DNA from 2 places in the Nocardia sp. NPDC052566 genome. Region 2 is predicted to be linked to the other one. Evidence: riboswitches for the same ligand, from Rfam matches in the RefSeq annotation. Region 2 holds a riboswitch; the other holds the start of a gene.
The links. A riboswitch is a leader RNA that binds a small molecule or an ion and turns the genes downstream of it on or off. The one in region 2 is predicted to bind thiamine pyrophosphate.
Positions count from the first base shown of each region.

Region 1: linked by a shared signal. The riboswitch ahead of thiC (phosphomethylpyrimidine synthase ThiC) and the one ahead of ACIG5A_RS31065 (purine-cytosine permease family protein) in region 2 are both predicted to bind thiamine pyrophosphate.

Region 1 is NZ_JBIUAF010000004.1:35,510-39,717, reverse strand. Features, by position in the region: gene thiC (phosphomethylpyrimidine synthase ThiC) at 1-1,566, opposite strand, end outside; TPP riboswitch at 1,560-1,667, opposite strand; gene ACIG5A_RS19850 (esterase/lipase family protein) at 1,848-2,762, shown strand; gene ACIG5A_RS19845 (lipase family protein) at 2,885-4,208, opposite strand, start outside.
Region 2 is NZ_JBIUAF010000006.1:286,948-291,155, reverse strand. Features, by position in the region: gene ACIG5A_RS31075 (FAD-binding oxidoreductase) at 1-463, opposite strand, end outside; gene ACIG5A_RS31070 (response regulator transcription factor) at 553-1,650, shown strand; TPP riboswitch at 1,686-1,800, shown strand; gene ACIG5A_RS31065 (purine-cytosine permease family protein) at 1,796-3,163, shown strand; gene ACIG5A_RS31060 (enoyl-CoA hydratase/isomerase family protein) at 3,165-3,959, opposite strand; gene ACIG5A_RS31055 (TetR/AcrR family transcriptional regulator) at 4,044-4,208, shown strand, end outside.

The sequences.
Region 1 (4,208 bases), on a different contig from region 2:
ACCGGCCTCCAGCGCCTCCACGTCGGTGAGCCCCTGCCGCTCGGCGTATTCGCGCACATCGGCCGAAATGCGCATCGAGCAGAACTTCGGCCCGCACATCGAGCAGAAGTGCGCGGTCTTGGCCGGCTCGGCGGGCAGGGTTTCGTCGTGGTACTCGCGCGCGGTGTCCGGGTCGAGCGACAGCGCGAACTGGTCGAGCCAGCGGAATTCGAAGCGCGCCTTGGACAATTCGTTGTCCCGGTCCTGCGCGTGCGGATGCCCCTTGGCCAGGTCCGCCGCGTGCGCGGCGATCTTGTAGGTGATCACGCCGACCTTGACGTCGTCCCGGTTGGGCAGGCCGAGGTGCTCCTTCGGCGTGACGTAGCAGAGCATCGCGGTGCCCGCCTGGGCGATGATCGCGGCGCCGATGGCCGAGGTGATGTGGTCGTAGGCGGGCGCGATATCGGTGGCGAGCGGGCCGAGGGTGTAGAACGGCGCCTCCTCGCACAGCTCCTCCTCGAGCCGCACGTTCTCCACGATCTTGTGCATCGGCACGTGGCCGGGGCCCTCGATCATCACCTGCACGCCATGGGATTTCGCGATCTTCGTCAGCTCGCCGAGGGTGCGCAGCTCGGCGAACTGGGCTGCGTCGTTGGCGTCGGCGATGGAGCCGGGGCGCAGGCCGTCACCGAGGGAGAAGGTCACGTCGTACTTCGCCAGGATCTCGCAGAGTTCGGCGAAGTTGGTGTAGAGGAACGATTCCTGGTGATGTGCCAAACACCATGCGGCCATGATGGATCCGCCGCGCGAGACGATCCCGGTGACGCGCTTGGCGGTCAGCGGCACGTAGCGCAGCAGTACGCCCGCGTGCACGGTCATGTAGTCCACGCCCTGCTCGCACTGCTCGATCACGGTGTCGCGGTAGATCTCCCAGGTCAGCTTCGTCGGATCGCCGTTGACCTTCTCCAGCGCCTGGTAGATCGGCACGGTGCCGACCGGAACGGGGGAGTTGCGCAGGATCCACTCGCGGGTCTCGTGAATGTTCTTGCCGGTGGACAGGTCCATGATGGTGTCGGCGCCCCAGCGGGTGGCCCACACCATCTTCTCCACCTCCTCGGCGATCGAGGAGGACACGGCCGAGTTGCCGATATTCGCGTTGATCTTCACCAGGAACTTCTTGCCGATGATCGTCGGCTCCAGTTCCGGATGCTTGTGGTTGGCCGGGATCACCGCGCGGCCGGCGGCGACCTCGTCGCGCACCAACTCCGCCGAAACCCCTTCGCGCACAGCGATGAAGCGCATCTCGGGGGTGATGATGCCCTGGCGCGCCCAGGCCAGCTGGGTGCGTGGGCCGTCCACGTCGGGCTTGGTCCATCCGTCGCGCAGCTTCGGCAGGCCGCCCTCCAGATCGATGGTCGCCGCATCGTCGGTGTACGGGCCCGAGGTGTCGTAGACATCGAAGTGCTCGCCGTTGGTCAGGTTGATCCGGCGCACCGGAATCCGCAGGCCGTCGACCTCGTGATAGTGCTTGACGCTGCCTTCGATGGGACCCGTGGTGACGGTGTCGACAGGCGTGGCTGTAGCCATGGTCTTTCCTCCCTACGCCGGCATTACCCGGTCAGGTTCATACGGTCGACGGCCCTAGCCGTCCTCTCAGCCCGCTGGTGCGAGCCCCCGTTGGCGTTCTGAATTTTTTCTCGGCCGACCATACCTGCCCGCGCGGTACCCCCGCCCGGTGATGACGGTAAATCGCACAATCGACCAGTTTGTCCTGGTGTGCGGCGCCGATGTGCTGTAGAAATTGACAAATGTAACTCCAGTCACATCTATCACAGGAGTGTGCGATGAGTTGCTCGCGAGCTGGGCGAATGGCATTGACGAGCGTCGTGCTGGCCGCCGCGCTGCTGACCACGGCGGCCGTCGGATCGGCGACGCCGTCGGGCCTGGTCGATGCACCGGTGGCGCCGACGCAGCTCATCGCCGCCGCGAAGAAGCAGGACGCGAACCTGCCTGTCTTCGGCGCCAACGACTGGACCTGCAAACCCTCCGCCGCGCACCCGCATCCGGTGGTGCTTGTCCACGGCACGTTCGCACCGCCCGCCGCGGTGTTCGCCGACCTGGCCCCGCTGCTGAAGCTGGACGGCTACTGCCTGTTCGCGCTGCACTATGGGCTGGCGCCGATCCTCGGCGAAGTGCTGCCGGGCGTACAGAAGATCGATCAGGTCGCCGAGGAGCTGTCCACCTACGTCGACGGCGTGCTCGCGGCCACCGGCGCGAAGCAGGTCGATATCGTCGGGCATTCGCTGGGCGGCATGATGCCGCGCCAGTACCTGCGTTTCAACGGCGGCGCCGCGAAAGTGCGCACGCTGGTAGGTATTTCACCCACCAACTACGGCACCGAACTGTTCGGTATCAACCGGCTGGCCCAGCTGCTCAGCCCGGTCCGTGACGGCGTCACCGCGCTGTGTCCGGCGTGCACCGATCAGCTCGACACCTCCGAATTCATCGAGCACCTCAACGCGGGCGGCGATACCGAGCCCGGCGTGGCGTATACGGTGATCGCCTCCCTGCTGGATCAGGTCGCCCAGCCCGCGGTGAAGTCGTCTTTCCTGCGCGACGCCAATCCGAAGGTCGACAACATCCTGCTCCAGGACGTCTGCCCGATCGCCATCGACATGCATCAGACCACCTCGCTGAACCCGCTGGTGATCCGGTTGGTGCGCAACGCGCTCGACCCCGATCACGCGACCGGGGTCGACTGCACCAACCTGATCAACCCGTGACGGTCTTGCCGTCGTAGGCGTCGCGCATGGCCGATCCACCTCCTCCCGGCTGTCGCGGTTCGCACGCGACGGCCCCCGACTGGTCCGGTTCCAGTCGAGGGCCGCGCGGGCGGGTGGTTCGGTCAGCGTTCTCGGGGGCCGATCGGGAAGCCGAGGGCGCCGAAGGTGGCGTTGAGGTTGATTTCGATCTGGGAGAGCAGGGCGTTGAAGTCGGCGAGCATCGAGACGACGTCGTCGGTGCGGCAGCCGATCTGGTCGGGGGCGTTCGGGGCGAGGCGGGACTTCAGCCAGTTGAAGGTCTGGGCCATGCCGAGGGAGGGCAGGGTCAGGTGCTCGCTGAGGTGGTCGCGGGTGTACTGCACCGACGCGCCGCCGGCGCACCAGCGCTGGGACAGCCGATCATTGGTCCACACCGGGACCGCTTCGTCGAAGACGCCCTGGTACAGGAAGATCGGCGCGGTCGGGATGTTGCTGCCGAGCACGGTCGCGTCGAAGACCTCCTTGATCTCCGGCAGTGCGAGGAAGTCGGCGATCGGAAGGGTCAGCAGCCGTTGATAATCCACGAACATCTGGGTCAATGCGTTGCGCGGCAGGCACTGTGCGTTGGTGCGGTCCATCAGCGCCTGCCCCTCGGGGGTCAGGTGCGCGTAGGTCGCATCGTGGAACTTGGGGTACGCCTTGGACAGTGAGGCGATGCCGATGCCGATCAGGCTGGCGAACATCGACCCGTTGACGTGCAGCAGCGACACCACATCCGAGGTCGGCGCACCGAGCGCGATCCCCTTGACGTTCAGTTCCGGCGCATAGCTCGGCTGCATTTCCGCCGCCCAGCCCGAACCCATGCCGCCGCCGGAATAGCCCCACATCGCGACGGGTGTCTCGGCCCCGGCCAACCCGAGTGGCTGGAATCGCTCCGCCGCGCGGATACCGTCGAGCGTCATGTAGCCGGGCTCCTTGGCCACGGCCAGATGTCCTTGCAGGCCTTCGTAATCCGGGATCGAGACGGCCCAGCCCTGGCTGATCAGCGCCGCGAGGGCGATGAGTTCGCTCTGCGAGTGGATGCCCTCGACGCCGGGCAGTCCGGCGCCCTGTTGCAGCACGAACGACGGCGCGCAGTCCGGGCTCGCGCTGTCGTAGTAGAACTGCAGCGACACCAGCGGCCGCGAGCGGTTCGGATCCGCGCCCGCGGGCAGGATCACGGTGCTCACCGCGACCGACGGCTGATCGAAGAGATCGGTGGTGCGGTACATCAGCTGCCAGGACCGCACATTCAGCGGCAGCACGGTCAGCACCGCGAGGCGCACCTCGCGTGAGCGAAGGACGGTGCCGGGTTCCTGGGCTTCGAAACCCGCGGGCGGTTGATAGAACGAATCCTGCGACGGCGGTACCACCGCAGCGGCCGGCGCGGCGTTCATGCCGCCTGCCAGCAGAGTTGTCGCCGTGGCG
Region 2 (4,208 bases):
CACAGGTGAGGCCGTAGCGGCGGGACAGCCAGCCGACGCCACCGCCGAGTGTCAGCCCGGCGACGCCGGTATGGGAGACCTCGCCGCCGGGCACCGCGAGGCCGTACGCCTCCGCCGCCGCGTCGAGTTCCCGCCACAGCACGCCGGCCCCGACCTCGGCGCGGCGGGCTTCGGCATCGATCTCGATCGAGCGCATCCCGCTCAGATCGATGACCAGTCCGCCCTCGCACATCGAAAGCCCGGGGAAGCTGTGCCCGCCGCCGCGCACCGCGATGGTCAGATCGTGGCGCACCCCGAAGCGCACGGCCAGCGCGACGTCCTCGGCGGTCAGGCAGCGCGCGATGAAGGCCGGATACCGGTCGATCGCGCCGTTCCACAGCCGCCGCGCCGCATGGTATTCCGGATCCTCCGGGCGGATCATGGTTCCGCTGAAGCCGGTGAGCCCGGCGGTATCGCTCGTCATGCGATTCAGCCTGATCCGGCGGGCGAGCCGCGGCGATCCCCGATTCCGGGGGGATTCGCCGCGTGGTCCGGCGCGCGATACTGGGGAGCATGCCGGGGAGATCGCTGGACGCGTTGACCGCCCGCGTCGCACATGCCTGCCGGACCACCTCCGGCGCGGTCGCGCTGCAGCGGGCGGTCGCCGAGACGGTGCGCGCGGCCGTGCCGTTCGACGCATGGTGCGTGCTGACCATCGATCCGGCGTCCGTCCTGCCCACCGGCGGCTTCCACCGCGAAGGCCTCGCGCTGGACTACATGCCGAGGTTCATGGCGATCGAGGCGGGCGGCGAGGACGCGCTCGCGCTGCCGACGCTGGCCCGCGGCGCCGAGCGCGCGGTCACGCTGAGCACCGCCACCGGCGGAGATCCCGCGCGCAGCGCGCACTACCAGGAAATTCTGGTGCCGACCGGCTTCACCCGCGAGATGCGGGTGCTGTTCAGCACCAACGCCCATGTGTGGGGCGCGCTCATACTGTTCCGCAGCGCGGACGCGCCCGACTTCTCCGATGCCGACGCGGCGCTGATCAGCGGCGCGACGGCGGGCGTCGCGGACGCGATCCGCCGGGAGATGGTGCTCACCGAGATCGCCGCCGACGAACATGTCGAGGGACCCGGCCTGCTGCTGCTCGACCCCGACTTCGACCGGATCAGCACGACGACCGCCGCCGCGCACTGGCTGGATCGGGTGGACGACGACGTCGACCAGCGCCGCGGCCTGCCGTACTGCGTGCTGAACCTGGCCAACCAGGCGTGGTCGCGGCCGGGCCCGGCCCGCAGCCGGATCCGCACCAGGGCGGGCCGCTGGGTGACCATGCACGCCGAGCGGCTGGCCGGGCCCGCCGAGCAGATCTCGATCATCATCGAGGCGACGCGACCGGTCGAGATCGCCGCGCTCGTCGCCGACAGCTACCGGCTGACCGCGCGCGAACGCGAGGTGGTCGGCCTGCTCGCGCGCGGCCATTCGCGCACCGAGATCGCCCGCATGCTCGCCCTTTCCACGCATACGGTGGACGACCACATCAAGCGGCTGTTCGGCAAGGTCGGGGTGCGCAGCCGCGCCGAGCTGACCGCGAAATTGTTCTTCGACCAGCACATGCCGCGCATCCAGGACGAGGTGCCGGTCGGCGGCACCGGCTGGTTCCTGCGCTGACCGCGCGCCACGCCTGTGTACTATTCGCCCGAATGAACCCCACTCGCGGGAGCTCGGGCATGGCCTGGCTGAGAGGGCGGACCCAACGCTTCGCCGACCGCATGAACCTGTCCGGGTAATGCCGGCGTAGGGAGCGAGCCAGACCATGTCCGCATCATCCGTGGCAGACGCCGAGCGGCACGAGGCGCCGCTCACCCTCGACGAACCCGCACCGAAGGTCCTTTCCTTCTGGGATCAGAGCGCATTCTGGGCGAACCTCGGTGTCAGCCTGTTCGCATTCTCCGGCGCCTACACCGTGCTCGCCCCGAATACCGAAGGCGCCGCGCAGATCTCGATCGCCGCGGGCATCCTCGCGATGATCATCGGAACCATCGTCGGCGGACTCATGCTCGGCTTGGCGGCGGTGCCTGGCGCGAAGACCGGCAAGCCGGCGATGGTGCTGCTGCGCGGGCTGTTCGGCGCGAAGCTGAGCTACCTGCCGACCGTGCTCAATATCGCGCAGCTGATCGGCTGGGGCACTTTCGAATTGATCGTCATCGGCAGTGCGGCCGAGGAGCTGTTCGGCGGTGGGCCGCGCTGGCTGTACGTGGTGATCGCCGGTGTGCTCACCACGGTGCTGACCATCTGGCCGCTCGGCTCGGTCCGGATGCTGCGCCGGTTCGTCACGGTCGGCGTGGTGATCGCGCTGATCTGGTTCTATATCCAGTTCTTCCGTGCGGGCATCCCCGACCTGACCACCAATCCCGGCCCCGAGGGCGACGGGCCGTTCGGCGTCGACTGGAATCTGTTCTGGATCGCCACCGACGCGGCACTGGCCGTATCCATCTCCTGGGTGCCGGTCGCGGCCGACTACACCCGCCATTCCCGCAGCAGCGCAACGGCATTCGGCGCGGCGAGCGGCGCGTACGCGGTCACCCAGATCATCGCCTACGTGCTCGGCCTGTTCGCGCTGGCGCTGGCGACCGGCAGCGGTACCTACGGACCGTTCCTCCAGGTGACCCTCGGCGCGCTGTTCTTCTTCATCCTGGTGTTCCGCGAGGCCGACCAGTCGTTCGCCAACGTCTACTCGACCGCCGTATCGATCCAGAATCTGGTGCCACGGGTCGACCGGCGCATCCTGTCGATCGGCCTCGGCACGCTGATCACGGTGCTCGCGCTGCTGTTGAATATGGAGAACTACTTCGGCTTCCTCGGCCTGATCGGCTCGGTGTTCGTACCGCTGCTCGGCGTGCTCGTCGCCGATTTCTTCCTGCGCGCCAAGGGCGATTGGAATACCGCCGAGGACGCGCCGCCGCGCTGGGGCATGGTCTTCGCTTGGCTGGCCGGGCTCTCGGTCTACCAGCTCATCAATCCGGGCGACGCGGGCGTGTGGACCGAGTTCTGGGTGAATGTCCAAGAGCGGCTGCACTTCACGAAGCAGGCGTGGATGTCGGCCTCCCTGCTGTCCTTCCTCGCCGCCGCTGTGGTGGCATGGCTCGTCGGACGTGTTGCCACGCTGCGTAAATCGGCTTAACTCAATCGCCGAGGTGGTATTCGAGGGGGCCCCGCGTCTGCAAGCCCGCCGCGAGGCCGGCGTCGATCATCGCGCGCGCCTCCGCGGAAGTGAGCAGGGTGACGAAATCCACACTGTCCGTGGCGAAGTCGGCCGGGTCGGGCAGATTGCGCCGGTTGACGGCCGCCTTGGCCGCGACCAGCGCGGCGCCGGAGTGGCTCGCGATCCGCGCGGCCAGGCCGTCGACATAGTCGTCGAGCTCGTCATCCGGTAGCGCGCGGTTCACCACGCCGAACAGTTCGGCGGTGGCGCCGTCGGTATTGCGCCCGCTCAGGATCAATTCGAGGGCGCGGCCGCGTCCGATCAAACCGGGAAGCAATTGCAGCGCGCCACCGCCTGGGATCAGACCGACCGTGATCTCCGGCTGCCCGAGGACCGTGGCGTTCCTGGCGGCGAATCGCATATCGCACAGCAGGGTGAGCTCATGCCCGCCGCCGCGGGCACGACCACGGATCTTCGCGATGCTCACCAGCCGGGGTGACTGCAGCAGCTGGATGATCCGCGGGTAAGTCGCGGACACCTCGGGCAGGACCTCGGGCGGCAGGTCGACGTCGAAGTGCGCCGCGAAGAAGTCGGGATCCGCCGATTCGAGGACGACGACGCGCGTTTCCGGGTCGGCCTCGAGTTCTCCGAGCGCGTCCGCCAAGCCGCGGTAGACGTGCTGGTCGAGCAGGTTGATCGGCGGGTTGTCGATGCGCAGGGTGGCCCAGCCACCGGCCTGTCGCTGGATCGTCACCGGATGCGTGCTGGTGGTCATCGCCGTACCTCCGTGGGATAGATCGTTCGGTCTACTCCCCCCTGTGTAGCATAGACTGATCGTTCTATTCAAGGAGAAAGTCGGATGACACCCGGACCACGCGAGCGGCTGATCGATACCGCGATCCGGCTCGTGCAACGGCGGGGCGTGCACGGCACCGGGCTCAGCGAACTGCTCGAGCAGAGCTCCACCGCACGCCAGTCCATCTACCAGCATTTCCCAGGCGGCAAGGATGAGCTGATCGCGGTC